DNA from 4 places in the Peribacillus muralis genome. Region 3 is predicted to be linked to each of the others. Evidence: riboswitches for the same ligand, from Rfam matches in the RefSeq annotation. Region 3 holds a riboswitch; each other region holds the start of a gene.
What was found. A riboswitch is a leader RNA that binds a small molecule or an ion and turns the genes downstream of it on or off. The one in region 3 is predicted to bind cyclic di-GMP.

Region 1 (8,066 bases), 2.3 Mb from region 3:
GTGCTTGTACTATTGCCGTTGAGTGGGGTTTCAGCAAATCCGGAGAAAGCAAATGTCGCGTTATGGAATGCAGTCAAGCCTCTCGGGACAACCGTTACATTCCTAAACAGCGGTGCCCATCCAGATGATGAACGCAGTGACTTTCTCGCTTACCTTTCCAGAGGATTGGGCGTGAAGACATCGAGCTTGATTGCAAACAGGGGTGAAGGCGGGCAAAATGAAATTGGTGATGAACTGGACAACGCGCTTGGTATCATCCGTTCAAGGGAAATGATAGAAGCTGCAAAGATCACCGGAGTGAAGGCATATCATCTAAGTGAAACGACATCAGATCCCATCTATGATTTCGGCTTCTCGAAAACGCCTGAAGAAACATTGGAAAAATGGGGAGAACAGCTTACGTACGAGCGGCTTATCCGCTTTATCCGAACGTACCAGCCCGATATCTTGTTGCCATCCTTCCAAAATGATGATACCCAGCATGGACATCACCGCACGATGACGATCTTAAGTGAGCGTGCATTCAAGGATGCGGCAGATCCGACCATTTTTCCACATCAATTGAAGCAGGGGCTATCGGTATGGCAGGTGAAAAAGTTGTATTTACCTGTTGCCTCGGCAGACAAAGCCACCACCTCCATTGAAATCGGGAAATATGATCCCATCTACGGCATGACTTATCCACAACTCGGAGAACAATCCCGTTACCTCCATAAAAGTCAGGGCATGGGTTCCAATATTCCTGCTGAACCGCGGCAGATCCATCTTGATTTGAAGCAAAGTGCCGTCGATACTATGAATAAGTCGGAACTTTTTGCGGGTGTACCTTACAATTTTACGGAATGGGCTGAAAAACTCCCTCCTTCAGCTAGGAAATTGAAGAAAGACTTGAACGATATCCAGAGAAATTTGGATGCTGTCATTGCAGCCTATCCAAATGAAAAACGTGTTTTTTCCAAATCCCAGACAGCTCTTTCTCATCTGCGTAACCTGAGCATACAAATAAAAAATGCGAAGCTAAGCCATGCGCTGACGAATGACCTGCTTCATAAGGTTTCATTAAAGGAAGAGCAATTACAAGCAGTCAGCTATGTCTCTTCAGGATTGGACGTTCAAGCTATAGCAGATTCCAACATCCTAACGAAGGGCCAAAAAACGAAGGTGACCATCACACTTAAAAATGATGGAAAGCAAACATTGAAAAAAGTCACGGCTGCAGTGAGTGTGCCTAAAGGATGGAAGACGAACACACCATCCAAAAGTGTCAGTCTTGCACCAAATGAAGCGGCAACCATTACGTACCAAGTTAAAGTGCCGGAGGATGCATCCTATTATCAAGCTTATGGGGGCCCAACGATTGCTGCCAACATCACTTATGGGTATGGCACGACGAAAACCTCCATTACGGAAGAATTGGATGGAACGATTGCAGTCCTTCCCGACGTTTCCCTTTCCCTTTCTCCGGAAGATATCGTTGTTAATACAGCAGATGTAAGAGAAGAAATCCCCGTGACCGTATCTCTGAAAAATTATTCAGAAGGAAAAGCATCTGCAAAGGTCGCTTTAAATACTCCAAAGAACTGGAAGGTACATCCGAAAAAAGCCATTGTATCTTTTAGGAAACATTCAGAAGAAAAACAAGTGAAATTCATCCTCACACCACCTAAAACGATTCAAAATGGTGATTATCAAATCAAGGCAGTTGCTACCGTTCACGGAAAGGATTTTGACTCGACCATTCAGGAAATTTCTTATGATCATATTGGAACGTTCTATTACCAATATCCTGCAGCCATCAACACCGCCGCATTTGAGCTTTCAATGCCCGACTCATTAAAGGTCGGTTACATCGACAGTGGATTTGATAAGGTGGCAGATTATTTAAACCATGCAGGGCTTGTCATTACAAAATTGACTCCAGTTGATTTGGCTGAAGCTGATTTGAGCCAATACGATACGATCGTCACAGGCATACGTGCCTATTTATCCAGGGAAGATTTAAGGGCCAATAATGCACGCTTGCTTCAATATGTGGAAAATGGTGGCCATCTCGTCGTTCAATACCACAAACCGGGTGATGGCTGGGACCCCATGACTACTGCTCCATATCCACTAACTCTCGGAAATCCTTCGATTCGATGGAGGGTGACGGATGAAAAAGCCAAGGTTAACGTGCTAAAACCAGAATCACCCCTTTTCAACTATCCAAACAAAATAACAGCGGATGACTGGGAAAATTGGGTGCAGGAAAGAGGATTATATTTCCCAATGAAGTGGGACGCCTCTTTTGAAACATTCATTACCATGGCCGATCCAAACGAAGCACCATTCGATGGGGGAATCCTGATGGCTAATTACGGTAAAGGCACTTACCTCTACACCAACCTTGTCCTCTACCGCCAAATTCAAGGTCAGGTCCCAGGCGGATACCGCATCATGACGAACCTGATTTGTTATGGAACACAGTAAAACAAAACACCAATGCAGTCCTTAGGTCAGCATTGCAGCCCAAAAGGGTTTCGGAATGAGAACATGCCGAAACCCTTTTGATTTTTCATTTGAAATTGAAGGAACTGTAGCAACGTAGTCATCTTTACAGAAGCTAGCTGTATTGCAAGCTCAATCGGCGACAACAGCTTTTAAATATTCCGACTATCTCAATCACTCAACCAGAGTCCTTAAGAGATGAATATCAGATCGTACGAATACGAACAAAAATCATTGCGTTCCACTCACCCACGAAGGCACAAACGGTTTTAAATGGATTGAATCGAACATACGGGACTCATTCTTGAGGATTTTGTCCAAGTGAGACCCAAAAGGAGCAAAAGCGCTGGGCAAACAGCCTCTGCATAAGGGGGTGCAATGAAACGTTCGAAGTACGAGGGGCAACAGGAGTTCAATTCTCGATATCACTCAAATTGAGTAACTCGAGAGTTCGGAGGGGCTGTGAATTGAATTTGCTGCGGGTGTTCATAAAAATTACGCCTTTCACACGTAATCGGGGTCGTTTCTCGTCAATTTCTTGTGTACTCTTGAATTAAGTGCACCACCACCAACTATAGATACCTTCAATATCAATGATCTGACATTTGCATATACCTGCAACAGGCTTCTTTTCCCTATAAAAAAAAGTTATGCACAAAGTGAAGGCAAAGGGATGGGCGATCGGGTTGTCCCTCATGTCCACATTCCTTTATCCACACTTTATGCACAACTTCTGCCATGGCTTACTTATTTGAACGGCAATCTCATGATTTTTGTTATAGCACCTTACTCAAGAAGGATTTGGTTCTCTCATGCTGTGGGTTGCCGAATAATGCATTCGGCTCGTTTTCTTCAACGATGTACCCTCCATCCATGAAAATGACTCGGTCACCGACTTCGCGGGCAAAGCCCATTTCATGCGTGACGACGACCATTGTCATGCCTTCTTTAGCCAGTTGCTTCATTACCTCTAAGACATCTCCGACCATTTCAGGATCAAGCGCAGAAGTCGGCTCGTCGAATAGCATGATTTTCGGATTCATTGCCAGTGCCCTAGCGATGGCAACCCGCTGCTTTTGCCCTCCGGAAAGTTCTCCTGGATAGCTGCTCGCCTTCTCCCTCAAACCCACCTTATCCAATAACTCAAGTGCCAATCTCGCCGCTTCGGCCTTATCGGTGGCGCGAATTTTGATCGGGCCCAATGTTATGTTTTCCAATACCGTCTTGTGAGGAAATAGATTGAAATGTTGAAAAACCATTCCTACCTCTTGCCGCACTTTGTTTATATTGATTTTTCTTTTAGGGTCGGTTATGTTGTGTCCGTTAACGACCACTTCCCCGCCCGTTACCTCTTCAAGAAGGTTCAGGCATCGCAGAAATGTACTTTTTCCAGATCCAGAAGGGCCTATTACACAAATTACTTCCTTTTCCTGTACTACTGCATTAATATCCTTTAACACCTCGACAGCTCCAAATGATTTTCTCAGGTTTTTTACAGTAATGATGCTCATCGCACTTGAACCCTCCTTTCAATGAAATTGGCAATCAGGGTTATCAAATAAATGATGATAAAGTAAATCACACCGACAACCAGCCAAATCTTGAATGCCTCAAACGTTGCCGAGGCTTGAATTTGACCTTGCTGCGTCAAATCGGCAATCCCGATGACGGATAAGAGAGATGTATCTTTCAAGCTAATGATCGATTGGTTCGTAATTGTAGGAAGCATCCTTCTAAAGGCCTGTGGCAGCACGACATAGCGCATCGCTTGAGTCCCAGTGAACCCGATTGATCTTGCCGCTTCCGTTTGGCCTTTATCGATCGATTGTATCCCGGCTCTTATTATTTCAGCAAAATATGCTCCGGCGTTGATCGCAACCGTGATGATTCCAGCTGTCGTACTGTTCAATGAAATGATATTTAGCGAGTTCACTCCGAAATAAATAAAAAACAACTGCACGATGAACGGTGTCCCTCGTATCGCATCCACATAAACCTTTGCAATCCAGTTCAAGATCTTGATAGGGGCAAGTCGTAGCAAGGCCACTACTAAACCAATCAAAAAACCTAGGATAATGGCAATCACAAAGATGTAAAGCGTCACCTGAAGTCCTTTTACTAACATAGGCAACGCCGCAACAATAATATCCATTACTTTCACCCCTCCGAAAAAGAAAGCGCGCCTTAGGCGCGCTTATTGAGCCTTTAACCTATTCTCCAAGATACGTTTTTATGATTTCATCATACTTGCCATCTTTTTTCAGATTGGCAAGACCATCATTAATTTTCTTCAAAAGATCCTGATTTTCACCTTTCAATACAGCAATTCCATACTGATCGCCATTCAAGCGGTCACCTACGGTTTTCAAGCCAAGGTCTTTTTGGGCAATGGCATAGGAGATAACGGGATAATCTTCTATAAGTGCATCGGCGTTACCATTCGACACTTCTTGGAACATCGCTGGTGAGTCATTGAACTGAACCACTTTAATCTTTAATTCACTAGCATTATCCTGAGCATATTTAGCACCGGTTGTCCCTTTTTTTACTGCTACTGTCTTCCCTTTAAGGTCAGCAACTGATTTGGTCGTCTTATTATCTTTCGTCACGACGACAGTCAAGCCTGCATCGAAATATGGCGTTGAGAAATCAACAACCTTTTTTCTATCCTCGGTAATGCTCATTCCTGCAATGGCCACATCAAGCTGATTGGCTTGCATCGCCGGAATGATTCCGCCGAAATCCATCGGAGTTAATTTGATTTTAAAATTCTGGTCTTTCGCTACTGCATTGATTAAATCAATATCTATGCCTTTATATTCGTTTCCTTCTTTGAATTCAAACGGTGGATATGTCGTATCCACGCCAACTTTATATACTTTTTCATTTTTCTTTTCCTCACCTGCATTTTTTCCATCATTGCTCCCACATGCAGAGATAAAGATAGTCAAAATCAAAAGCAGACTAAGTAAACCAAGCTTCTTCATTGAAATCACTCCAATTCTTTGATTATGCGTGATAATTTATTATTCTCCCTATAATATAGCATAAGTATAAAGTAATATAATATGAATTTTTAGAATAAATATTATTTTCTCTAAATAATATTTATGGGATTTTTTTCTAAAACCTCTAATACTATTGAAAATTTAAAAACGAGAGGTTATGTCTATGGGATTTTTTTATCAAATTGACAATACCGTTTCCCGGGATTTGCTTTTATTCAAATAACAACTTTACTATCAAAATGGAGAACACTTTAAAAAAAAGGAGAGATTATGATGGGGGAACTAGATAAACGGAATAAATTAATGGAAGAACCCTTCACTTATATCGTCACAAAAAAAGCAACCATAATCATTTATTTCCATAATAAACAAATCAAGGTCGTAAAGGATAAAGAAGCAGAACGGCTGTTAAAAAAAATTAAAGACGTTGAAAACAATATATTGGAGGTACAATTACTTCTCGCCAAAATTACGGGTAACTTCAAACATGGGAATGAAAAACTAAATAAAAAGAAATGATCAGGATCGCCGCCTCACATAATCATTACACTCCCTCCCTGAAATTTTTTATGCTACCAAATCATAATTCATCAAGATTTCAAGATCCAAACCGATATAGATGTTATATGAATCCTGAGACTTTGAAGAACTATCCGTATATGGGCGCTTGGATAGTTTGGAGTCAGTAGCGCAACCGGCTAATTAAACATAATGTTTAGTTAGCTTTTTTTATCTGGATTATTAACTGATTGAGGAGTATGACCATGAATAAATTCAAAGGGAATTATTTAATGTTATTGTTTAGTGCAGGTACGGTTTTGATGGGAATCTTCATTCATTTCTTGCACAGGTACACGGGTTTTTTAGAAGACTATCTAATTATGAGGGAAATTGCGCAGCTTCCTTCTCACCTATCATTTTCTCTTTTCATATTGTTTCTACTTCCAATCATATTCTTCATTTTGGCAAGCCTATTCTATAAGAAAAATAGAAATCATCCGTTGCTGCCTTGGTTTATCACGTTATGCCTCACGTTTTCATCCATATCCATGATAGCTGGAGGGAATGGGTTGGTTGAATACCATTTTTCAATTTTTATGGTCATTGCTTTAATCGCATTCTTTGATTCCATTCAGCTTGTCCTTTTGAGCACGATGATTTTTGCCATACAGCATCTGGCAGGCTACTTCTTATTTCCAGAGCTGCTTTGCGGAACATCTAATTATGCGTTTTCGCTTCTCCTGGTACACGCTTTCTTCCTAATTTTGACTAGCGGAGCAACGATTGTTCTGCTATTGCACAAAGAATCAATGAAAAAAAACTTATCGGAGCAGAACAGCAAAATCGAGAAAAAAACAACGGAGCTGTTGACCGCATTGGATTTAATGTCTCAAGATATGCTGCACGTCTCATCTGAGATTAAAGGAACGAGTCAGGAAACCAATAGCGCCTCAGCCCAAATTAATGCCAATATCCAAAACATGGCCCTAAAAACGGAACGCAATCAGGACCTGACGGAATCCAATATGATCAGGCTGAAGAGCATGGAAGAACAGGTCCTCGACCTTGGCAAGCGCACGAATGAGGTTTCAGAGAACTCGGTTTCCACCAGCGTTCATGTGGATGCAGGTCAGCAGCTGATGAAGAAACTTCATATTCAATTCGAAGCAGTCAATGAGCATGTTACCGGTTTGGCGAATACGATTCATGGCTTCAAACAGCGAATAAAAGATATTGAGCAATTTACCATCATGATTAACCGTATTTCAGATCAAACTAACCTTTTAGCCCTTAATGCTTCCATAGAGGCAGCTCGTGCGGGAGAAGCTGGAAAGGGATTTGCTGTTGTTGCAGAAGAAGTCAGGAACCTCGCTAAACAGTCAGATTCTTCTGCTCAAGAGATTGTCCGTGTGGTCAGTAAAATCCAAGACGAAACGGAATTGATACAGAAGCAAGTGGGAGATTCGATCATGGATTTGGAAAAGGGAGCGAAGATCGCAAATGAATCGCAGCTGGTATTCGGATCGATTTATTCGTCCAACGAAGGTGTGAACCAGCTATTGCGCCTCTACGAATCAAGCATATTTCAATTGACGGAGACGAACAGGTCCGTTCATGAAATATTTGAGTCCTTACTGCATGATTCACAGGAATCTCGTTCAGCTAATCAGCAAATCGCCTCTTCTACAAGTGAACAGGCATTCTTGATGGACTCTTTGCTGAAGCAATCCCTCCATCTTGAAGATCAGGCAAAACAAGTCATGGATTTGGTTGGCCATCTAAATCAACAAGCGCCAGCTTAAACGATAAACCCCGTATTTCCATGAATGCGGGGTTTCGTTATTGTCCAGCTCCACTATGCCGTTCATGCATTTCAATGAATATAAAAACATGACTCCGCAGCCTAGCCGGAGTCATTCAACTTATTATCGATATTCTGTAACGATCGCTGTAAAAAGTTCAATCGCATCGGCGAAGACATCCTCGTCGATATCGAATTTCGGATGGTGATGCGGAAATGCACTCTTTTCACTGTTCATTCCCACAAAGATGAACGCCCCTGGCTTCTTC
Region 2 (8,066 bases), 2.2 Mb from region 3:
TTGAATGATGGGATACCTCAATAAATCTTTGAACATTCCACACAACTCCTTTTGATTTTTGTTCATGCCCTTATCAATTTTACGTTTTCTTGGTATAATGATTGTCTGTAAGAGAAAAGTGTCTAAATGATCACCCTTTATATCTTGCAAATATAAAACATAGGTGGTAAAAAAATGGAAACAAAACCATATAGAGTATTACTTTATTATTTGTATGTGCCTATCGAGAATCACGAAGAATTCGCAGTCGAGCATCTTGCGGCCTGTAAAGCCCTTGAATTAAAAGGCCGGATCTTGGTGGCATCGGAAGGGATCAACGGTACTGTTTCAGGTACGGTTGAACAAACCAACCAATATGTGGACATGATGAAAAGCGATCCCCGCTTTGCCGATATCGTGTTTAAAATAGACGAAGCTGATGGTCACGCATTCAAAAAAATGCATGTTCGTCCACGGAATGAGCTCGTCACGCTTCGCTTGGAAGATGACATCAACCCGAACCAGACGACGGGCAGATACTTGAGCCCGAAGGAATTTTTCGAGCAAATGCAAGCCGAAGATACGATTGTGCTTGATGCCAGAAATGACTATGAATTTGATTTAGGACATTTCAGGGGAGCTATCAAGCCAGATATCACGAATTTCCGTGAACTTCCGGATTGGGTCCGCGAAAATAAACAAATGTTCGAGGGTAAAAAAATCCTAACGTATTGTACAGGCGGCATCCGCTGTGAAAAATTCTCCGGCTGGCTTGTCGAAGAAGGCTTTGAGGATGTCGGCCAGCTGCATGGCGGCATCGCGACATACGGCAAGGACCCTGAAGTTCAAGGTGATCTTTGGGATGGTCAAATGTACGTATTCGATGAAAGGATCGCCGTTCCCATCAATCAAAAGGAACATGTCATTGTCGGACGTGATATTTATTCCGGCGAACCGTGTGAGCGATATGTCAATTGTGCCAATCCTGAATGCAACAAGAAAATCCTTTGCAGTGAAGAGAATGAGCACAAACATATGCGCAGCTGTTCTCACGAATGCAGGGTACACCCGCGTAACCGCTATATAGTCGAGCATGACCTTTCTGAGGAAGAAGTCGCTGAGAGATTACAACGAATTGAAGACGGACTTCTTACCAAATGAATAAGCAAACCCGAATCAGTGGACATCCGTCTCGATTCGGGTTTTTTTCAATCAATTCGATGCATCAACTCGTGAATTTAACTTCCTTATAGTCAATACCATTTTGATTCAAATACTCACCTTCACTTCCTCTCTTACTTCTATATCAAAATAAGAAAAACCTTTTTTACAAGGAAAAGAAAAATTAAAAAGGCTTCAGAATGAAAACATTCCGAAGCCTTTTGTCTCATCTTGCTTCAAATATCGTTATTTCTCTTCTGCACCCACAATAATTCCGCAAGCTTGCCTATCGCCAGCATCCCCGGTTTTCAACGTATCTTCATCAGGACCTTTTTGTCCATCAGCTTCATAGCGGTCTGGAATGTTGGCAAAATTGTCTGGGTTTGCATGAACGATGACTGCCAGTTCTTCCTTTTTCAGTTGGTCGATCGTCATGCTATCCAACGTTGCCGTATATTTTGCGGTGCCATCCTCTTTTACATATAAAGGCGGCATATCACCTGCATGATGCGAGTGCGTTTCATCGGTTGGATTGAAATGCCCTCCAGCTGTAGTGAATGGACCTTCTTTCGCCTCGGGCTCACAGATCGCATTTTCATGAATATGAAAGCCGTGATAGCCGGGTTCAAGCCCTTCCAAAGCTGTCTGGATCAATACTGCATTCTCTTCTGCGGTAAAGTTTACGATGCCGAGCGTTTTCCCCTCCACGTCCTTAACTTCCGCCTTCACCTGTGGATCCACGTCCGTCTCGGTTCCTTGACCTGCCGTATTCATGTCCTCGACATTTTTATCGCCATGATTGGAATCATTCGTTGCATTGCAGCCATAAAGTAAAAAGGCAGCACACATAGGCAACATTAGCTTTTGTTTATAGTTCATGACCTGTCCCTCTCTTTCCGTTATCTATCTCCTCCTATTTCTTTCCACTATTATCGAAGTATAAACCGAAGGAGAGTTAAATGGTAAAATAGATTACACGGATGAGAGTCAATGCCTTACTAAATTCTCAGTCAAGACTTTGTCATCATAGTTTAATGTACTCATATATCACAAAGGGATGACACCAAAGGTTATGGCTGCGATCGTCATGATGATGGTTGTCCCAAACGCCCATTTAAACAGGAATTTTTGGTGATCGGAAAAATCCACCCCAACAAGGCCGATCAATATGAAGGTTGCAGGGACCAATGGGGATAATGGAAAACCCGTGGTCGAATGGCCCAGCAAAGCCGCCCTTCCTATTTCCACTGGGGCAATGCCAAAATTCGATGCCGTTTCACTGATGATGGGCAGTATGCCAAAATAATAGGCATCTGGTGAAAAAATGAACCCCATCGGCAAACTTGTAAGCGCCACAACAAGCGGCATATGTGCCCCTACCCAATCCGGAATGACCGTTACGATGCTAGATGCCATCGAGTCCATCATTTTTGTTTCCGATAATACTCCCGTAAAGATTCCTGCTGCAAAAATGAGTGTACATATCATCACGAAACTATTGGCATGACTTAATATCCTTTCCTGCTGCTCTTTCGGATTCGGGAAGTTAACAAATAAGGCAATTGCAAACGCCGAGGCAAATAAGATTTGAATTGGAAGCACTTCCATCACCAAAAACACCATCAGTAATATCGTCAAGAGCCAGTTAAACCAAAACAACTTCGCTTGTCCTCCATTACTGGTTTCAACGGATGCAGCATGCTCACTCATTCCTTGTGCCATGTCCGTCCCCAACGTACGGACTCCCAGCCTCTCCCTTTCCTTCTTACCTAAGATATATGCTGAAAAAAGCGTCCATAATAGTCCGCAAATCATGACTGGAATGAGCGGTATGAATAAATCCGACACTTCAACCTGGAGGCTGGCTGCCGCTCTGACCAAGGGGCCACCCCAAGGGATCATATTCATGACACCCGCTCCTAGGCCGACGACACAGGCCAATACGAGTCTATTCATCCCTAGTTTCATATAAAGCGGCAGCATCGCCGACACAGTGATCATGAATGTGGAGGACCCGTCTCCATCCAACCCCACCAATATCGTAATGATGGCTGTTGCCATAACGACCTTTAGCGGATCTCCTTTTACAAAACTCAAGATTTTACCGATCATCGGCTCAAATAATCCAACGTCAATCATCAAACCAAAATATAATATAGCAAAAACGATCATCACCGCTGTTGGTGTCACCTTCAATATCCCTGCCAACATCATATCTCCCATCTCGGAGGCAAAGCCGCCAATCACACCAAAAGCGATTGCCGTGAAGATAAAAGCGACGACTACGGACAGACGCTTTGTGATGACAAGGACAAGGAACGTCAAAATCATGCAAAATCCCAAAACAGTTAACAAGTTAAAAACCCCTTCCTTTAGAAAAAACTCCCCCACACACTTATCTAATTTTTCTGAAAAATAAATATTTTCAAATTATATCATCTGTACTTACATTAAAAAACCTGTTTTTATGTACAAAAAGCAAAATCATTTAATAAATTAGTTAAATTCTGTATACTATTATTTAGGAACCCGAAGTATTTTTCGGAGGAAAGAAGTGTTGATTGTAAATGAAACAACATCAAATAGCTAAACGAAACCTAACCATCATGTGGTTCGCCAACTTTTTCATTGGCGGAAGCATGACGATGGTCCTTCCATTCATCTCTTTATACATCGGTACATTCGGAAATTATTCGACACAATACATTCAGCATTGGTCTGGATGGACATTCGGAATCACTTTTGTGACTGCATTTTTATTTTCTCCTGTTTGGGGCCGAATTGGCGATCGCTATGGCAGAAAGAAAATCTTGATTGCTTGTGCCTTCGGAATGGGGCTGTCCATTTTCTTGATGGGATACGTTGAAAATGTTTGGCAGCTATTCATCTTAAGGATGTTCACGGGGATATTCACTGGCTTCATATCGATGTCACAGGCCTTCATTTCGACCCAAACACCGAAAGAAATTGCTGGGCGCGTTCTTGGAACGCTGCAAACGGGAAATATAACCGGTTCGCTTTTCGGACCATTGCTTGGCGGCATCCTTGCCGACACAGTCGGCTATTCTACCGCTTTCAAATTCACCTCGATCACCATTTTCATTTCTGGTCTCCTCGTCATTGCAACGAAGGAATACCAAATGAAACGGCAGTCGGGAACGAAATCAAGCTACACTAGCAGGGAAGTTCTCTCTCATATCCTGCGCAACCCCATCCTTGTCAATATCATGCTCATTTCAACACTAGTCCAAGTTGCCCACTTCAGCATCCAGCCCATACTTTCCTTATACGTCGGGGAACTGCACGGCACTTCCAATCTTGGGTTTTATTCAGGTATCGCCTTTTCCGCAGCAGGACTGGGGAATCTACTGATGGCGCGTCACTGGGGCAAAATTGGCGATCGGCACGGACATGTGAAGATACTTGTACTGCTTCTCTTCCTGACAGCACTCGTTTACTTGCCTGGAGCCTTCATCAATCAGTTTTGGCAGTTAGTTTTTGTCCGATTCTTACTAGGCATGGCCATAGGCGGCATCATCCCAGTAAGGATTGCCTATATTCGTCAGGAAGCGCCCGTCGCAATGCAGGGGGAAGTCTTGGGCTACAATACAAGTCTTCGTTTTTTAGGCAATATCATCGGGCCAGCAATGGGCGGAATGGTCGCTGGATTCTATGGATTCTCCGCTGTTTTCATCACGACCAGCACCTTGCTCCTCATCGCCGGACTGGTCCTTTATTTAGCGATGCACCGCAATCCGGAATTGGCACGTTCCCATTAATACTCACTATTAGAATCCTGTTATCTGAAGTATCCCTCTATAAGGGACACTTTAGATGGCAGCTAGTCAACCTAAAGAAGATGCTGCCTGTATATTGCAGGCAGCATCTTCTTTAGGTTCCAATACTTCCGATAAAAGGGTAGATATCAGTCTTTCTTGGCATATCACGACTAATACAGTATCTAAAGCAACCTTAAACGATAGTCATGGGCAGAAGTGGAGAAGTTTTCTTTAAGTCCGGGCGCTTCCCGTGAGTTTAGCAGTTTTACCCGCAAATTGGATGCTCGTTCTTTCTTTCATTCCAGCTTCGTTCTCCTGCATAGTGGGGTGGCGAATTTTCTGCGAAACCATGTAATTAAAAAATCCTATATCCCCTATCGTTTATTTCAACTTCACTATAAAAATCAGTTACCTAGCACTGTGTTCAAGTAGTATAATATACCTAGTATATTATACCCATACACAAGGAGCTAATCATGTACCCGACTTTCACATTTTATTCAAAAGTGCACATCATCAAAAATCAACGTTATTGCGAATGTGGCATCATTCATAATTACCGACGGATATTCGAGAAAAAAGATTTGAAACAAGTCATTTTCAAGCCTATGACGGAAATAACCTGCACTCCATGTAAAGATAAATTCAAATTGGAACGATAAGATAGTCACAGATCAAAGTATTTGTTCATGATCTAATAATCGCTTGTCATTTTATGTTAAGATTATATAAGGGCAAATTTTATGAAAATAAAAGACGCAAAGCCACGGGCCTAAAACAACGACTTGGTTGTCATGGCAGCCGGGCCGCCAAGATTTATCTTGATTAAATCGCTTAATTATTTATTTCTTGTCTCTTTTTAATTTGCCTAAAATTAGAAAAAAGAGGGGTTATATATGTTTTTTCCAACCATTTATTCAGTTAATACAAATGAGCGGCACATCGTTAAAGATAAAAATACGTGTGCATGCGGCGCAAGATATCATGTATTTGCCATCCTGACCAGAAGCGACCTTCGCAAGATCACGTTCAAGCATTATAAGGAAGTGACATGCCCCGTATGTAAATCCAGCATCATTCATGGGAATTACTCCGTCTCCCGCCCGCCTAACCCTAGGTAAGATGGGAAACATATAGGTAAAACCAACAAAAATGGTCCCCCTTACGTTCATCAGCTTCACCCGTTTCTGCAACCCTTAACCAATCATGAGCCTTTCCTCTAATTATGTTTCCTTTCACTCCCTTCCATAATGGCAACTCCCGTTTTCATCCACCACCCTGCTTGAATACAGACCAAAGGTTGATGAAAGTGCGTCATTCATCCAAACTCCTTCCATTAAAGTTCATCGTTTTTTTGCACTTTCCATTAGAGGTGCCCCTGACAGCCCTTTGATAATGACCTTCTTGAGCCACTGGCTTCCGTTCGCCCCGGATTAATAAACCAATAGTTGGAAATATATACTCATGCTATAATTTAGTGCGCGAAAAAGTAAACACCATTTATAAAGCAAAAGGAGCGTTTCATTGAATATATCTGCATACAGACAGGAATGGTTCGGCAACGTCCGCGGAGATGTTCTTTCAGGTATTGTCGTTGCCTTTGCAATGATTCCGGAGGCCATTGCGTTTTCGATCATTGCTGGTGTTGACCCAATGGTTGGTGTATACGCCTCATTCTGCATTGCCATCGTCATCTCTTTTGTCGGCGGAAGACCAGGAATGATATCGGCTGCCACAGGAGCAATGGCACTTGTCATGGTCGACCTTGTTAAAGATCACGGCCTTAACTATTTAATTGCGGCAACGATAATGACTGGTTTTGTGAATTCATTAGCACTCTTGATATTCACAGCACAGCTTACCCATTTTGCGGGTGAATCTTGGGTCATGTATGTCATGACCGCCGTTTCATTAGCGATCATTTATCTTTTCCCACGGATTACGAAGGCCATCCCTTCCCCTCTCGTTGCCATCATTTTGATAACGATCGCCGCCATTTCAACAGGGGCGACGGTCCGTACAGTTGGGGATATGGGGCAATTGACCGAAGCACTCCCGATATTCATGCTCCCAGACATCCCTTTGGCCTTTGAAACGCTGGCTATCATATTGCCCTATTCAATAGCGCTTGCATTTGTAGGGCTGCTTGAATCTTTATTGACGGCCCAAATAGTCGATGAGCTGACTGACACACCAAGCAATAAAAATCGGGAGGCAAAAGGACAGGGCCTAGGCAATATCATTGCCGGATGTTTTGGGGGAATGGCTGGATGCGCAATGATCGGACAATCCGGAATCAACATCAAGTCAGGGGGCAGAGGCAGACTTTCCACATTTGTGGCCGGCGCTTTCCTTATGGTATTGATTGTCGCATTGAATGACATCCTTATAAAAATACCCATGGCTGCGCTTGTCGCTGTCATGATAAGAGGCTCAAGATAGCTCCAAAGACGGATGCAGCCGTGATGATCGTGACTGTCATCATCGTCCTTTATACGCATGATTTTCTTCTGTGCCGAAATATCCAAGGTGACGGTCGAAAAAAAGGCGGACATTACGAATAAGAAAATGATTTATGAAATCCGAGGACAAATCTTTTTCGCTTCGGTGCAAGACTTTGTTTCCAAATTCGATGTTAATGATGAAGCAGAGACGATCATCATTGATTTTTCCCGCTCAAAAATATGGGATACATCTGCAGTCGAAGCTGTCGATAAGGTTGTCCTTAAATACCATCATCAAGGCATAGCCGTCCATGTACAGGGCCTCGATCTGGAAAGCTCCTTATTGCTTGATAAGCTTGCCACTTCTAAAAGTAAAATATCCTGAAGAAGGTTATTTCCGCTGAATAGAAATCTTCCAAACCGACAGAATAACTAACAGGAAATATGTCGATATGGAAGGGAGCGAAAAACATGACATCCGAGCAGGATTATACGGCCGCCAACCTTTCTCCAAATTTATTGGATGAATTGAAAAGCTTCGAAAGCAAACTTGGCGAGGAAGCGAATAAAGAACTGATTGTCATCGCCTATGAAAAAGAGAAGGATGCCTTAAATTGAACAAAAAGACGCAAACATTATCATCCGTAATGTTTGCGTCTTTTTTTGCGTTTGGGAAAAGGGTGCAAAAAACACCCTTTTTTTC
Region 3 (8,066 bases):
GTTCATTTGCAAAAGCAATATTCACATCTCTGTATGTGTTTTCAGTTAGTTTGGTTAATTCCGCAGTCTTTGCATTTGTCTGAAGGACCTCCCCCTCAACGAATGATTCATAAAATTCCGCTGTTTTTTGTGTGGACATCTTATTGATCCCGCCGACAGTTCGATCATTTTCAATTAATTCCTTCAGTATTTTCCCAGGCAATACACGTTCCGGACAATGCGATATGAAAATTTGGTTGGATTTTCTTTCATCCATGCTTAAATCCGGTCTTTCATTTAATATCCACTCTGCCATTTTTTCAGTCGTACCGATGGGGCTAGTAGATTCAAGGATGATTAGGTTCCCAGGTTCAATATATGGGATGATCGATTTAGTGGCTGATTCGACATATGCCATATCAGGCTTATGCTTCTCTTTAAATGGTGTCGGTACAGCCAGAATATAAATATCGGCCTTTATAGGCTCGATATCGGCCGTCAATTTACCTGCCGTCACCACCTTTTTCACAACTTTCTCTAGGTCCGGTTCATATATGTGCACCTGCCCATTGTTAATTAAACGGACGGCTTCTTCATTAACGTCTACACCATGTACCGTGAATCCTTTATCCGCTAAAACAGCTGCTGTTGGTAAACCAATATAACCCAAACCAACTATACAAATCTTTGATTTCAATTCAATCATCTCCATTTTTTTAGTAAGTCTTACCCGAAGTAATCATGCATTTCTCGTTTCCATATCAAAATATACATTTCGGTTATGGATATAAGCCACAGCTTTCCATTTGGCTACTCCCTTACTGATTATTCTTTTACCTTTTGTTTTTCTAATAGATTTTCTATAAACGCCAAAATATCATCTTTAAGAATGTCATCCTTCAAGGCAAACTCAATCGTTGTCTGGATGAAACCGAATTTCTCGCCAACGTCAAATCGTTTCCCTTCAAAGTCGTAAGCAAAGACTCTCTGAATTTCGTTCAATTTTTGGATGGCATCCGTCAGTTGGATTTCTCCGCCAGCCCCCAGTTCTTGTTTCTCCAGGAACATGATTATTTCCGGGGTGAAAATGTAACGGCCCATGATTGCCAGGTTGGAGGGGGCTGTCCCTTTTTCCGGCTTTTCGACAAAGTTATGGACTTCATAGCGCCGGCCGTTCCGGTTACCGGGATCGACAATTCCGTAACGGTGCGTTTCTTCTTGCGGAACGGTTTGGACACCGATGACAGACGATAAGGTTTTATCGTATTGGTTGATTAGCTGCTTTAAGCATGGTGTCTCCGCTTGGACGATATCATCGCCAAGCAAAACGGCGAAGGGTTCATTTCCGATGAATTTCCTTGCACACCAGACAGCATGACCCAACCCTTTTGGCTCCTTTTGCCTGATGTAATGAATGTCCACTTTGGAAGGAGCCTGTACTCTCTCCAATAATTCGAATTTGTTTTTTTCCATTAAGTTATTTTCCAGTTCGAATGCATTATCGAAATGATCCTCAATCGCGCGCTTCCCTTTTCCAGTCACGATAATGATATCTTCAATACCGGAAGCCACCGCTTCTTCAATGATATATTGGATGGTCGGCTTATCCACGATCGGCAGCATTTCCTTCGGCATCGCTTTGGTCGCAGGCAGAAACCTTGTTCCTAGCCCCGCCGCCGGAATGATGGCTTTTTTAACTCTTTTCAAACGGTTCTCCCCCTCTAGCAATTCGTCAGCCCCATAAAAAAATGAACCTGAGGCTAATGAGCATTTTTTCACTCAATATCAAATAAACGGTGATATTCCCTTCCTTGAAAATGGCAAGATTCACAAAAGCCTGATATTCCATGCAGCTACTATTGCGCTCTTAACCATTGATTTAATTGTTACTTCTTCTTTTTTCAGCAATCTCTGTATAAATGGATCTTCCTTAAACCATCATAAGCTTCGTTCATTTTGAAGCTCGATTTGTAGTATACTGAGCATCTGTCATTCCTTCATTTTATAAGAATAAATGACACGAGGTGTTCCAAATTTGAAACTCCCTGTGCCATTTATGAACTTCATCAAAAGCATTTTTATGATTCGTAATACAGAGTATCGACCATTGCACGCGTTAGTCGTCGCATGTGCACTCGATGTAATTAGACGGAATGATGTAATCCTCCGCGCGTTCAACCCCAAAATAAGAGACTCCACTGTTCAGGTGAAATTTGCACCAAATAAAAAAAGAGCGGAACCGACGAATCTCTCTGGTTTGCCAGTAAAAGATTCAGTACATGCCCCTACTCCTATTGTGGAAACCCGATGTTCCCAGTTTTTTTTCACACACTTGTTTTGAGAGAATCTGCAGTTAGCTGGGTGAACTTTCTATCCAAAAGGATGAAGAGCACCCGAACTCTTAGATGAAGACGATCATGCATCGATTATGAAACTGGGCATTTTATCAATTTCGATGAAAATGGGGAAAAGTAAACCGGTGTTGAAGTATGCCCACTCACCTCAACCCGCCCAAGCATGAAGGAAAACTCCCCCAAGCAATCCTATTAAAGCGAACTGCGCGCCAATAAAGGCGTCATCCCCTGCTCCTCATAGATCTGCGAGAAAAAAGAAAATCACCATCGCCCCGGATGGGGTATATGTATTATGGATCATACACGTTCAGGCTCCTCGATGATTGCGCTTAATTTTCCCTTAAGCTCCTCCACCAGCTCCGTTATCGTAATATCCTCTCCAGACTCCCCTTTTGCGTACGTATCCTTTAAGATTTCTAAAAATTCCATTTCAAAATCCAACTCCCATATAGTCGAGCCGCCCGCTCATACTGTTTTCCCATTCCAATTTTTGATATATTAGGAATATAGCTCATTTAATTGATAATTACATATATGGTTGAATATGACAAGTTAAATTACTGTAAAGCTACCATTAGTAACTAGTTCAACTAGTATATTTAGCGGATACAACAAAAAAAAGGACCGATTCCTCAGCCCCAGCATTCCCCAATTATGATTGACCCAGAAAAAAAGTCATGACTGAAATTAAAACCAAAATAATCGTAATATAAGACCCGATAAACAGCTTCTTTTTTCTCTGTTTCTTTGCATAAACTTCCTCGAACGTAATGAATTTGTTTTTTGTCATCGAATAATCTCCTTTAATTCTGATGGCAGCTAACTGACATCGCCCTCCGCGAAGTCCCTTTGCTTTATTTATATGTATAGTATCGGCACACATCGCGAAATATTTAAGAGATTATATGAACTATTTTTCATCTTCCTTTTGTAGAAGGTTCACTTGGGATGAAATAAAAAAAAGACTGTATAACAGTCTTTCAAAGAAACCCTTTCCTATACTCTTATGTATTGCTTTTCTCTCGTACCATTTTCTGCAATGAATATTTGCACATCTTCAATGGATAGCCCAGCATTTCTCGCTTCCACCATTAAACTAACCCATTCTTCCAATTCCTTGCTTGCGTTCAAGACAAACCCCACCCAACTTGTGGCAACACAGCCATCTTAGCATTAGCCTTAGACCTGTAATTTTGCGTCCCTACTTTTCAATAGGTTTGCCTTTCTCAAGAATTCTCCGCATTTTTTCCAATCGATTAGACCAATATTAATTATCTTGAATACTTACTATTATTATACTTTTAATTATGATTAAAAGGATCAAAATAGCTCATAATACTATTCGTTTTATTTCGTCATTTTTCACCAATTAGCGACATCTTGATATAAAATCATTGTTAAATCAATCTTTCTCCATTCAGAAAAAATAGAAACAACTGTTGAAATTAAATAATATTACTATTCCATAAAAATAATTTCCATACCATCATCATCAAGCATTTCAGTAACTACCCTATAAAAAAAGACAGGATGACAAACCATTTCATAGGTGCATCCTGACTTTCCTTACATGATATATATGTCTTTTACCCATACACACTAGATTTCTTTGGAATGCCTAATAAATGGCTGAATATCCCTCCCCTCACATTCGCTAACTGATTATATTCACCCACCTGTATGATTTCTCCCTGATTCATGACAAGCACTTGATCTGCATCGTCTAAACCTGATCACTTTAACTTTCTGCGATGTTTATTAAACACTTTCATGAAAATACTTCCATCATCTGTTTTGTAAAACTTTACTCCAACTAATTTTAAAGGTGTCCATACTTCTCTCATTTGGTATAAAGGCATAAAAATTCATCCTTTCTTTTCTAATTCATTAATCGAGTTTTTGCTTTGGATGAGGAAAAAATACAAATGTATATTTACCATTTTCACAACTGTATTTTTATAAAATCTCTTTATCTTTTTTATCTAAGAACGATTTGTTCATTATAACGAATTAATAAAAAAAACTTACCACTCTTACATTATTATGTCAATTAGCTTCATTCCTCTTTCTATTTACCTCACTATCTATTGGTAAACTTTCCTCAGCCATTAGGACTATATCTTTTTTAACATTTGTCCTTCCCGTAACCCGACTTGCCTATTTACAGTCAATTGTCTCTTGAATCAGTGGATGCTCTAGGCATATAGGAACAAATAAAAAAAAGCTGCTTTTTTTCCAATATTCTTTCGAATTCCAAAGAATTAACGTTACTTTTTTTTATATGTTCCTCAGGCAAAATATAAGATTTCATCATTAGGTTTATGCTTTTTTTGTCTAATTTTGTCTGTTTTAAAGAACTTAGTATACTTTATTGAGAACAAATGCTATATTATAAAAAAACGGTTCATATGGAGGAAAATATGACTAGCAGATATGGGGAATTTGACTCATTAAGGGGGGTGGCAGCGCTTATTGTCTTAATTGGGCACTATATGATGGTTTTCCCGTCATATGCAAATTATCAGTACGGTTCAAACAGCCCGAATATGGTCTATTTTTTCAAGGAGAGCCCCCTACGCCTTATTTTCAGCAGTGGAAATGAGTCTGTCATTTTGTTCTTTGTATTGAGTGGTTTTGTTTTGTATTTATCCATTAATAGTAAAAAATTCGACTATTCTACATTCTTAGTAAAACGGATGTTTCGAATTTATATTCCATATATAGTGGCTATAAGCATCGCTATACTAGCAAAGGTTCTCTTAAGTCATACTGAATTGCCATTTATCAGTACGTGGTTTGCTAAATCGTGGAAATCCTTGGATACACCTTCCTTATTAATACAACATTTTTTATTTATTGGACAATACAATACAGATGCCTATAACAATGTAATCTGGTCACTTGTTCACGAAATGAGAATATCCATTATATTTCCTGTATTAATCTTCTTATTTATAAGAAAAAAGCTTATGTACTCATTATTTTGGCTTGGAGGCTTAAGTCTATTAACGACTTTAATTCTTTATGTGTTTGGTTCTGGTTTAAGTATTACGAGCATTCTTCTTAGCCTTCATTACTGTACTCTTTTTTTAATGGGAGCTATCTTGGCTAAATACCGACATGAACTTTTTGCCTATGCTTCGAAAATGCGAAAAGTGATGAAAACGACATTATTAATTGTCGCAATTATCTGTTTCATGTACGAGGGGATCATTGGTGAAGTTGATTTTCTGAACAATTATATTTTTAGAGATTATGTAGTCTCATTTGGTGTTTGTATCTTTATCACCTTAAGCGTGTCTTCCCAAAAAGCTTCTAGGCTATTAAGATCTAACATTCTTACTTTTCTAGGGAAAATATCATATAGCTTATATTTATATCATCTCGTTTCCTTATTCTCATTGATGTACCTATTTTACGGTAAGATGCCGACCCTTTTATTATTGGTATGTTCCTTGATCTTTTCTATTCTACTCTCTTCAGTGGCTTATCAATTCATAGAAAAACCATCGATGAAGCTCGGATCTTATTTTACGAAGACGAAACGGATAGATACGATAGAAGAAACAATCGAGGCAAAACGCAAAGTCGGATAACTGCTTACGTTTTCCGAACACCCATACTTACAAAAAATCATTAGCTCCATCTTTAAACTTATGGATTTTCTTACTATTTCGAAAAAGTGGTGAACTCGATGAATGAAAAAGTGAAAATTAAAGATTTTATACGGATTCTAAAAAAACGACTGCTGATCATTATACTCACTGCACTTTGTATAACTGGCTTCATTATTTTTTCATCCCTGTATATTATGAAACCTACGTATCAATACTCGACGCAAGTGCTCGCGGGATCATTAAGCATGAATGAAAAGGAAGCTTCCATAAATAAAGTTCAAGAAAATAGGCAACTCGCCCTTTCATATATGGATATTATCAAGAGTCCGCAAATCATGATAGGTGTTAAAGAGGCATTGAATCTTAAGACTTCAAGCTATGACTTACTTAAACAAGTATCGATTACCAATCGTGATAATTCACAAATCATTACGATTGCCGTCAAGGATTCAAATCCTGAATCCGCAAAAGTGATCGCTCAAACGGTCGCGACGCAATCCATCTCAACATTCAAGGACATTACAAGTGTAAAACAAATCAGTATCCTTAATGAGAACGAAACGGGTCAAGCAGAGCTGCTTTTCCCAAAACCGAAATTCATCATCGCCATTTCAATTGTAATCGGATTTTTTGCCGGAATAGGATTGGCGCTTCTTAGAGAACATTTCGATGACTCTACCTACACAGATCGGGAACTTGAGCGTCTTGGCATTCCTATATTAGGTCGTTTACATGTAAATGACAAAAGAGCTAACAGAAAACGGAAAACATCTTATAAAAATTTACCTTCCACGAAACGAGGTGAATTCAGTGAGTATTAAATTCACAAGGAAACAATCCTTTTACCTAAATGATGTAATCAATAAAGACCAATTATATTCCATATGTAATACGATTCAGGCCAAACTTCAAAAAGATAATTCCGTATTGATGATCACTTCCATCTCACAATCTCAACATATAGCAAATGCTGCCGCATACTTGGCACTCGCCTTGTCCGATCAACGAAAACGGGTGCTGGTAGTTGACGCAAATCTGCGCCAACCTTCGCTGCATCAATTGTTTAATATCGATAATTCATTTGGTTTGACCAACTTGCTTTTAAGTGAAGCGCCCCTTAATAACCAGGCTATACATATAAAAGGGACTCTATTTTGTCTTCCAACAAGCGAAGTACTTTATGAACCAACAGCTTTATTAACATTAGACACCCTCCCTACTTTGATAGCGGAATGGAAGGAACATTTCGATATCATTTTATTTCACACATCGGATAGCTTGGATAAACCTGATGCGAATATTGTAGCTAAATATTGTGATGGCATCATTTTAGCGATACAAGAAGGAAGAGATAAGTTAGAAAAGATTGCAGGTGTGAAAAGGCAATTTGAAAGGGCGAATCTTGAAATATCGGGATCAATGATCATTTCATGACTCAAGGAGGGTAACCATTGGAATCTAAAGTAAGAGTCGATGGACAAGAAGAAATTCTACTGAAGCCACTATCGACATCATCATATTTTCATATAAAGCGTGCTATGGATTTTATCATCTCGTTTTTGTTGTTGCTGCTTTTATCACCTGTTTTATTCTTATTTTGCATTCTCATCCCTCTTGATTCGACTGGCTCGCCTTTTTTTTATCAGCAGAGACTCGGGCTGGATGGGAAGCCTTTCCAAATAATCAAATTACGTTCCATGGGCATCGACGCCGAAAAAAACGGTCCTAAATGGGCAAGCCAAAATGATCCGAGGGTGACGAGAATCGGCGCATTTATCCGAAAAACCAGGATTGATGAGCTCCCTCAATTAATTAATGTTTTAAAAGGAGATATGTCACTCATCGGTCCAAGGCCTGAAAGGGAATATTTTTATAAAGAATTCGAAACGTTTTTGCCTGGCTTTAAAAACCGTTTATATGTGAAGCCTGGAATAACGGGATGGGCGCAGGTGAATGGGGGGTATGATTTAACGCCAAAAGAGAAGCTGCATTTCGATTTATATTACATTCGCCATCGCTCATTTACTATGGAGCTCAAGATTTTCTTACGAACGCTGACTATCGTCTTTACGGGTAATGGAGCCAGATAAACTATTAAAAGGGGTAATGAAAAATG
Region 4 (8,066 bases), 1.3 Mb from region 3:
ACGCTCATCCGGGATGGGATTGGAAAGCAGTCCTCCTTCATTAAAAAGAAGGTATCGGTTTCGAATCCAGATGCCATATCCGTGAAAAATATAAGTTCGGCAAGTGACTTTACAGGAAATATCAAGGTCAACAGTCTTGCCAAGGCAGCAACGATGACCAGTACGGAAAAGTCGGCTGTTACGGACGCGAAAAAGAAACTGTCGGATTTGGGCATCACGGCGCCTCAGGAGATTACGATACAAGCTCCAAATAAAGAGGGTGGATTCGATACGGAAGTCAAGGACGGAGTAACCTCGGTAAAGCCGTACACCCTTACGCTTAATGCCGATGATACGCTGGAGAGCGTCATCAATAAAATTAATGCCAACTCGGGAGTCACGCTGTTTTTTGATCAAAATTCGCAAAACTTTTCAATCACCGCTAAAAATACGGGGGATGTAAAGGATGGCCCTGAAATTAAACTTGGGGGCAGCGGGGATTTTTTTGCTGCGTTAAAACTGAGCAGCAACAATGAAGAAGCTGGCGGCACAAAAGGGGAAAATGCATCCATTACGTATAATGGCCTGGACATTTCCCGTCCTTCGAATACGTTCCAAATCAATGGAGCGGAAATAACGGTAAAGCAGAAAACGGCCGAGACCGTCACATTCTCTTCCAACGCTGATGTGGATGCGATTTTGGACACGGTGACGCAGTTCGTGAACAAATACAACGAAATCATAAAAAAAGTCCAGGATAAAACAGGTGAAGCGAAATATCGCTCTTTCACTCCGCTGACTGCCGAGCAAAAGAAGGAAATGACGGAGGATGAAGTGAAGCTATGGGAAGAGAAGGCGAAAAGTGGAACATTAAAAAGCGATTCGACCCTTAAAAGCCTCTTGACCACGATGAGATCCTCCCTATACACGGCTGTGGATGGGGTTACGGGAAAGAACAATCTCAGCAGTATTGGCATAACGACGACCAAGAATTACTTGGAGGGCGGCAAACTAACGATCGACGAGGACAAGCTTCGGGCGGCGATCAGTGAGGATCCGAATGCAATTTATAATATGTTCATGGCTGATGGAACGGGGAAAGCCGAAAAAGGGTTGGCACGCCGTTTGCGTGATGATATACAATCTTCCATGAAGGTCATCACCGAAAAAGCGGGGAAGGCTGGATATGTGAATAACAATTTTACCATTGGGAAAATGGTCAATGGGCTGGATACGAGGATTTCAGCGTTCGAAGCGAAGTTAACGAAGCTGGAATCTCGCTATTACAGTCAATTCACGGCCATGGAAAAGGCGATTCAAAAGGCGAACAGCCAAAGTTCATCGTTAGCATCTTATTTTAGTTAAGGCAAGCGGGAGAGGAAGATAAATATGGCGATTAATAATCCCTATCAATCGTATCAACAAAATTCGGTCAATACAGCGTCGCCAGGAGAGCTGACATTGATGCTTTACAATGGCTGCCTGAAGTTCATCATGCTTGGGCGGAAGGCCATAGAAGCAGGGAATATCGAAGCGAAAAACACGAACATCATCAAGGCGCAAAACATCATCCATGAATTGATGGTGACGCTGAACATGGATGTCGAGGTATCCAAGGAAATGATGAGTCTATATGACTTCATGAATCGACGCCTGATTGAGGCGAATATGAAAAATGATGTTGCTGCCTTGGACGAGGTGGAAGTACTTGTCAGCGACTTCCGTGATACGTGGAAGGAAGTCATTCAGATCAATCGGAAAAAACAATTCAGCCAAAGCGGGCAAGTGTAATGATACAAGCCTTTCACGACTTGACTGCCGAATTACTTGCCGTTCTGGAAGATATGACGAACGCAGAACGTGAGGACAAAATAAGAAAGATCACCGAGCTGATTGACCGAAGGGATGAAGTCCTCGCACAAATCAAGCCGCCTTTTACTGCTGTAGAGCAGCAGTTAGGCCGCAGGACCATGCTGCTTAATCAACAGGTCGACAGCCTGCTTATGCTTCAAAAACAGGAAATACAGCGGGACATCCAGGAAATAAACAAAAAGAAAAAGTCCTCCAATAAATATACGAACCCATATGAGAGTCTATCGATCGATGGCATGTTCTACGATAAAAGAAATTGATTACCCTGCCGTTTGGAGTCCAAACGGCTTTTTTGAGTTAAGATTTTATAAATTTTCTGTAAATAATCCGTGCTTAATTTTTTCTTTATCGCTAGCCATTTGTTATAATGAATGTAGGGAAGACATCAACCCTTTCAAAAACCTTCCGACAATTGTTTCATAATTTCGACATATTGCATGATATGTTTCTAAAGGAACCAGGAGGGGTATTGTAGAATCTAACTGTTATAGTCTTAATTTAAGGAGGACTCACTTTATGAATTACAACGTACGCGGTGAAAACATTGAGGTAACTCCAGCAATTCGAGAATACGTCGAAAAGAAAATTGGCAAGTTAGAACGATATTTTAACAATACACCAGATGCAAATGTGTTAGTTAATTTGAAAGTGAACAATAATACATCCAAGGTCGAAGTGACGATTCCTATGCAGAATTTGGTTCTTCGTGCTGAAGAGGAAAATGCGGATATGTATGCTGCCATTGACTTGATCAATGATAAGCTTGAACGCCAAATTCGTAAACATAAAACGAAGGTCAATCGTAAATTCAGAAACAACTTATCAACGACTCCTGAAGCATTTGCTTTCAATACGGACGTTGACGAAATGGTCGATGAATTCCAAGATGATGATGATGTTGAAGTGGTCCGCAATAAGCGCTTCGATTTGAAGCCAATGGACAGTGAAGAAGCGATTTTGCAAATGAATATGCTTGGTCATAGCTTCTTCGTTTACACGAATGCAGATACTAACACAACGAATGTCGTATACCGTCGTAAAGATGGGCGCTACGGCTTGATTGAACCTAGCTAAATTTGAAACTATGAATTAAAGCACAGCCCAGCCATTGGGTTGTGCTTTTTTGCATGTTGATAGATATTGATAGGGGCTATTCTTCATGGTAGTCCAGGCAATGATATGTTTTGTTTAAAGAACAAAATTCGTTCTTTAATGAGATAAATAGTTAATTATACCTATTTTAATGGATCTTGCTTTTGTACTATACTCAAATTGTGGTTCTTTATAAAGAACATAAAGTTATTTATAAAAAACAATTTGATCATGGTGCAGGGGGCTGGATATTTTGTATCAAAAGAATTGCCATAAATGCCATCGGGCTTCTTTTAGCAGTGCAGAATATGGACAGTGGCTTTGCCCAACCTGCGGTGATGACCTGACTTTGCAAAAAGCCTTGGATCCGCTAGTGCTGGAGAGAGTCAATAGAAAAAGTCCACTGAATAGGAAGAGCAATATTTTTTATTTCATAAACAGGAGAAGTTGAAGGAGATCTTGAATTTTCTCAATATTGTAATATTTTGTCGGATAAAATTTTTTACATTTTGCTCATTTAGCGACATAATATTACATTATATGGTGCAAGTATCCGGTATAATAGGTTTAACAAGCAATGTATTTGGTAATTAGTACCACGACAAAGGCAAACTTATTGAAAGATAGGGGCGCAAAGGCACAGGTCTAAGGTCCGCTCGACTAAGATGGCTGGTCTGCCTGAAATACAAAGGTATTTTAGGAGGTAGAAGAGGTGGCTAAAATGGAAATGGATCAAGAATGGGTGGATTTAATATCAGAAGCACGAAGCTTGGGTTTTAAAAAAGAGGAGATAAGTGCTTTTTTTGAACGGAAATGCCTTGAGCTTCAGTTAGAGGAGAGGAATGGAAGCTAATTGCCTTAAACCCCCTATAAACAGCGGTGTGTACAAAGCTGTTTATAGGGCTAATTATTCCCATTAGATTTCAGCAAGTCTAGCTTTTTTCATACTGTTTACTTCAGGATTATGTAGGTAGACCAATGAACTTCTACTATTCTTTATCTTTTCTCCATTTATTAAACTCGATGAATTCCCTGAATTGTTGCTTCGAAACACCTGATTTCATGGCTTCCTCAACGATTTTCATCCAATCATTATCCAAGGCTTCCTTATTTGGTGCATCGTAAAGGAGGGCATCAACAGGAATGTTAAGTACGGCGGAGATCTTTTCGAGAAATTGAATAGAAGGATTCGTTTGTAAGTTACGCTCTAACGAACTTAAGTAAGACTTCGCCACCCCGGCTTTATCGGCTAGTTCAGTCATTGACATCTTTTTTTCTTCACGCAGTTTTTTTACACGTTCACCAATCATAATACCACCTCGAAACATGTTCTATTTATCTTCTACTTGTTAGTAGCCCACCTTTTAAAAATTCAAACATGAAACCTGGTTGCATTTCCTTGGCAGCTATCACTAGGGCCTGGTCAGCATCTAGTGGTGGAAGGTTATGTATCATTCACATTTGCACTTGGGATAGTGGGGAGTTCCATTTAATGATTTATACTTCCTTTTATTTTAACAGTTTTACTCATCATTAATCCATTGTTTTTCGCAAGAATTGAATTCAGGTATAAAGGCATGCAGTCATATGAAGTTGTACCTCTAGGATAGAAGTGGTAAAATTAAGCGTGGATTGGGAATAATAGAAGTTACATTTCTTCTTACTTATATGAATTTGTCAATGAACGATCATTACCATAATAGAGGAGCGTTATTGAATGCTTAATATATTAAATAAAGTTTTTGATCCGAATAAGCGAGAAATTAAACGCCTGGAAAAAATTGCCGACCAAGTGGAAGCCTTGGCCGATGGGACGGCTGCCTTATCGGATGAACAGCTGCGTGCCAAAACGGAGGAGTTTAAAGGGCGCTACCAAAACGGGGAAACCGTCGATGACCTGCTCGTAGAGGCTTTTGCGGTAGCACGAGAAGGGGCGAAGCGTGCTCTTGGCCTATATCCTTACCGCGTTCAGATCATGGGCGGGGCATCTCTTCATGATGGGAATATCTCAGAGATGAAAACTGGGGAAGGTAAAACCTTAACATCCACCATGCCGGTTTATTTAAACGCGCTTACTGGTAAAGGTGTACATGTCGTTACAGTCAATGAATACTTGGCACACCGTGATGCTTCCGAGATGGGGGTGTTGTTTGAATTCCTTGGTTTGACAGTCGGCTTGAACTTGAACAGCCATTCAAAGGAAGAAAAACAAGAGGCGTATAATGCCGATGTTACGTATAGTACGAATAATGAATTAGGTTTTGATTACCTGCGTGACAATATGGTGTTATATAAAGAACAAATGGTTCAACGGCCCTTGCATTTTGCGGTCATTGATGAAGTCGATTCCATCTTGATTGATGAAGCGAGAACGCCGTTGATCATATCGGGTTCCGCACAAAAATCGGCCCAGCTTTATATCCAGGCCAATGCGTTTGTCAGAACGCTGCAAAAGGAAAAGGATTATACGTATGATGAAAAGACAAAGGGCGTACAGCTGACAGAAGAAGGCATGAACCGAGCCGAAAAAGCGTTCAATATCGATAATTTATTTGATATTAGCCACGTTACTTTGAATCATCATATCAACCAGGCATTGAAGGCGCATGTTTCCATGCATTTGGATGTGGATTATGTCGTTCAGGAAGGCGAGATCGTCATCGTCGATCAATTCACTGGCCGTTTGATGAAAGGGCGTCGTTACAGTGAAGGCCTCCACCAGGCGATCGAAGCGAAAGAGGGGCTTGAAATTCAAAATGAAAGCATGACTCTTGCGACGATCACGTTCCAGAATTATTTCCGGATGTACGAAAAACTTTCCGGTATGACTGGTACTGCCAAAACGGAGGAAGAGGAATTCCGCAATATCTATAATATGAATGTCATCGCCATCCCGACAAACAGGAATATCATAAGGGATGACCGTGCCGATCTTATTTACGCCTCCACCGATGGAAAATTCCGGGCAGTTGTCGAGGACATCGCCGAAAGGCATGCCATGGGGCAGCCTGTGCTTGTCGGAACGGTTGCAATTGAAACGTCTGAAGTCATTTCAGCCTATTTATCTAAAAAGGGAATCCCTCACGACGTCTTGAACGCGAAGAATCATGAACGTGAAGCGGAAATCATTGCCAATGCAGGTAATCAAGGTTCCGTTACAATCGCCACGAACATGGCTGGCCGTGGTACGGATATCAAGCTTGGAGAAGGTGTCAAGGAGCTCGGCGGCCTTGCTGTCATCGGTACTGAGCGTCATGAAAGCAGGCGCATCGATAACCAGCTGCGCGGTCGTTCGGGCCGTCAGGGAGATCCTGGGGTCACACAATTCTACTTATCGATGGAAGATGAATTGATGCGCCGTTTCGGCTCCGATAATATGAAGAATATGATGACACGCCTCGGTATGGATGATTCCCAGCCAATTCAAAGCAAGATGGTGACGAGAGCCGTTGAATCTGCCCAGAAACGGGTGGAAGGCAATAACTTCGATTCACGTAAGCAATTACTGCAATATGATGATGTCCTTCGTCAACAACGGGAAATCATCTATAAACAGCGCTTCGATGTGATGGAAAGCGAAAATTTACGTGAAATCGTCGAAACGATGATAGCGGCCTCCATCCAGCGCAATGTGGGGGCATTCGCACCGATGGGTGATGAGGAAGGCTGGAACCTGCAAGGACTGGTCGATTACTTGAATGGTAACTTATTCGATGAGGGATCGATCACTATTGCCGATTTAGAAGAAAAAAATGAGGCTGAATTGGTTGAATACATTTTAGCCAAAGTGAAAAATGACTATGACCAAAAAGAAGATGAGCTATCCGAAGAGCAAATGCGTGAATTCGAAAAGGTCATCGTTCTTCGTGCGGTCGACAGCAAATGGATGGATCATATCGATGCAATGGAGCAATTGCGTCAAGGGATTCACCTTCGTGCTTATGGTCAGATCGATCCGCTTCGTGAATATCAATCAGAGGGCTTTGCCATGTTTGAGGCGATGATAGCCTCGATGGAGGACGAAGTCGCTAAATACATTATGAAAGCCGAGATCCGCAACAACCTGGAGCGGAAGGAAGTCATAAAAGGACAAGCGGTAAACCCGAAGGAAGAAGACGGCGGTAAAGTGAAAAAGGCACCGGCCCGTAAAAAGGATGAAGTTGGGCGAAACACGCTATGCCCATGCGGCAGTGGGAAAAAATATAAGAATTGCCATGGCAGTGTAGGTTAATATTAGGTGTATAATGATTAAGGGACGGTCAAGTGTCAGGCTTGCCGCCTCTTTTCATGTTTCGTTTGCATAAAGTTGTATAGTTGCATATAGTTTGAAGAGGTTTATTTGTACTGAGGCGAATCCCTCTGCAGGGATTTTTTTAACATACTTAATGAGGTGAATGGAAATGGAATTAGGAGAAATAAGAAATGAACTTGAACGGACAGCGCAACGATTAACGGACTTTAGGGGGTCTCTTTGACTTAGATGAAAAAGAGGCACGAATCGCTCAGCTTGAAAATGAGATGACACACCCTGACTTTTGGAACGATCAGCAAAAGGCGCAGACTGTCATCAATGAAACGAATGCATTGAAGGAGCAAGTAACCCAGCTGGCTGATTTGAATGAATCATACGAAAACCTGGATTTGACGTATGAGTTAGTGAAAGAAGAGAATGATGCCGAACTTTTGGCAGAGCTTGAAGAAGAAATCACGATCCTTTCACAAAAAATGAATGAATTCGAACTGCAGCTACTTTTAAGCGAAGAATATGATTCGAAGAATGCCATTCTTGAACTGCATCCTGGTGCAGGCGGAACGGAATCCCAGGATTGGGGTTCGATGCTGCTGCGCATGTATACAAGATGGGGAGAAAAAAGAGGCTTCAAAGTGGAAACCCTTGATTACCTTCCAGGTGATGAAGCTGGAATCAAGAGTGTCACCCTGCTTTTCAAAGGGCATAACGCCTACGGATACTTGAAAGCGGAAAAAGGCGTTCACCGTCTTGTTCGCATTTCACCTTTCGATTCATCAGGGCGACGCCATACATCCTTCGTTTCGTGTGAAGTCATGCCGGAATTCGATGAAACGATCAATATCGAGATACGTACGGAGGATCTGAAGGTCGA

Region 1: it holds a riboswitch for cyclic di-GMP, as region 3 does, so the genes downstream of both, ABE28_RS02815 (methyl-accepting chemotaxis protein) here and ABE28_RS25135 (anti-repressor SinI family protein) in region 3, are expected to answer to the same signal.
Region 2: it holds a riboswitch for cyclic di-GMP, as region 3 does, so the genes downstream of both, ABE28_RS24865 (hypothetical protein) here and ABE28_RS25135 (anti-repressor SinI family protein) in region 3, are expected to answer to the same signal.
Region 4: it holds a riboswitch for cyclic di-GMP, as region 3 does, so the genes downstream of both, ABE28_RS24740 (anti-repressor SinI family protein) here and ABE28_RS25135 (anti-repressor SinI family protein) in region 3, are expected to answer to the same signal.

Annotation. Positions count from the first base shown of each region.
Region 1 covers NZ_CP017080.1:593,221-601,286, reverse strand. The annotation lists gene ABE28_RS02840 (NEW3 domain-containing protein) at 1-2,469, shown strand, start outside; gene ABE28_RS02835 (amino acid ABC transporter ATP-binding protein) at 3,264-3,998, opposite strand; gene ABE28_RS02830 (amino acid ABC transporter permease) at 3,995-4,639, opposite strand; gene ABE28_RS02825 (transporter substrate-binding domain-containing protein) at 4,698-5,474, opposite strand; gene ABE28_RS02820 (hypothetical protein) at 5,766-6,014, shown strand; cyclic di-GMP riboswitch class II at 6,121-6,202, shown strand; gene ABE28_RS02815 (methyl-accepting chemotaxis protein) at 6,260-7,798, shown strand; gene ABE28_RS02810 (M20 metallopeptidase family protein) at 7,922-8,066, opposite strand, start outside.
Region 2 covers NZ_CP017080.1:1,097,177-1,105,242, reverse strand. The annotation lists gene ABE28_RS05270 (nitronate monooxygenase) at 1-36, opposite strand, end outside; gene trhO (oxygen-dependent tRNA uridine(34) hydroxylase TrhO) at 175-1,140, shown strand; gene ABE28_RS05260 (superoxide dismutase family protein) at 1,387-2,019, opposite strand; gene ABE28_RS05255 (CitMHS family transporter) at 2,188-3,495, opposite strand; gene ABE28_RS05250 (MFS transporter) at 3,708-4,919, shown strand; gene ABE28_RS05245 (hypothetical protein) at 4,975-5,154, shown strand; cyclic di-GMP riboswitch class I at 5,643-5,733, shown strand; gene ABE28_RS24865 (hypothetical protein) at 5,816-6,040, shown strand; partial or broken gene ABE28_RS05230 (SulP family inorganic anion transporter) at 6,444-7,748, shown strand; gene ABE28_RS24860 (hypothetical protein) at 7,835-7,981, shown strand.
Region 3 covers NZ_CP017080.1:3,260,647-3,268,712, forward strand. The annotation lists gene wecC (UDP-N-acetyl-D-mannosamine dehydrogenase) at 1-676, opposite strand, end outside; gene galU (UTP--glucose-1-phosphate uridylyltransferase GalU) at 805-1,686, opposite strand; gene ABE28_RS25820 (YwzD family small protein) at 2,631-2,762, opposite strand; gene ABE28_RS25130 (hypothetical protein) at 2,986-3,123, opposite strand; gene ABE28_RS25135 (anti-repressor SinI family protein) at 3,330-3,464, opposite strand; cyclic di-GMP riboswitch class I at 3,483-3,565, opposite strand; gene ABE28_RS15890 (acyltransferase family protein) at 4,754-5,929, shown strand; gene ABE28_RS15895 (YveK family protein) at 6,028-6,771, shown strand; gene ABE28_RS15900 (P-loop NTPase family protein) at 6,761-7,384, shown strand; gene ABE28_RS15905 (sugar transferase) at 7,489-8,040, shown strand; gene ABE28_RS15910 (NAD-dependent epimerase/dehydratase family protein) at 8,064-8,066, shown strand, end outside.
Region 4 covers NZ_CP017080.1:4,598,540-4,606,605, reverse strand. The annotation lists gene ABE28_RS22415 (flagellar hook-associated protein 2) at 1-1,344, shown strand, start outside; gene fliS (flagellar export chaperone FliS) at 1,369-1,770, shown strand; gene ABE28_RS22405 (flagellar protein FliT) at 1,770-2,111, shown strand; gene hpf (ribosome hibernation-promoting factor, HPF/YfiA family) at 2,368-2,925, shown strand; gene ABE28_RS22395 (hypothetical protein) at 3,108-3,290, shown strand; cyclic di-GMP riboswitch class I at 3,540-3,625, shown strand; gene ABE28_RS24740 (anti-repressor SinI family protein) at 3,665-3,796, shown strand; gene ABE28_RS22390 (helix-turn-helix domain-containing protein) at 3,933-4,253, opposite strand; gene secA (preprotein translocase subunit SecA) at 4,661-7,174, shown strand; one part of gene prfB (peptide chain release factor 2) at 7,344-7,406, shown strand; one part of gene prfB (peptide chain release factor 2) at 7,408-8,066, shown strand, end outside.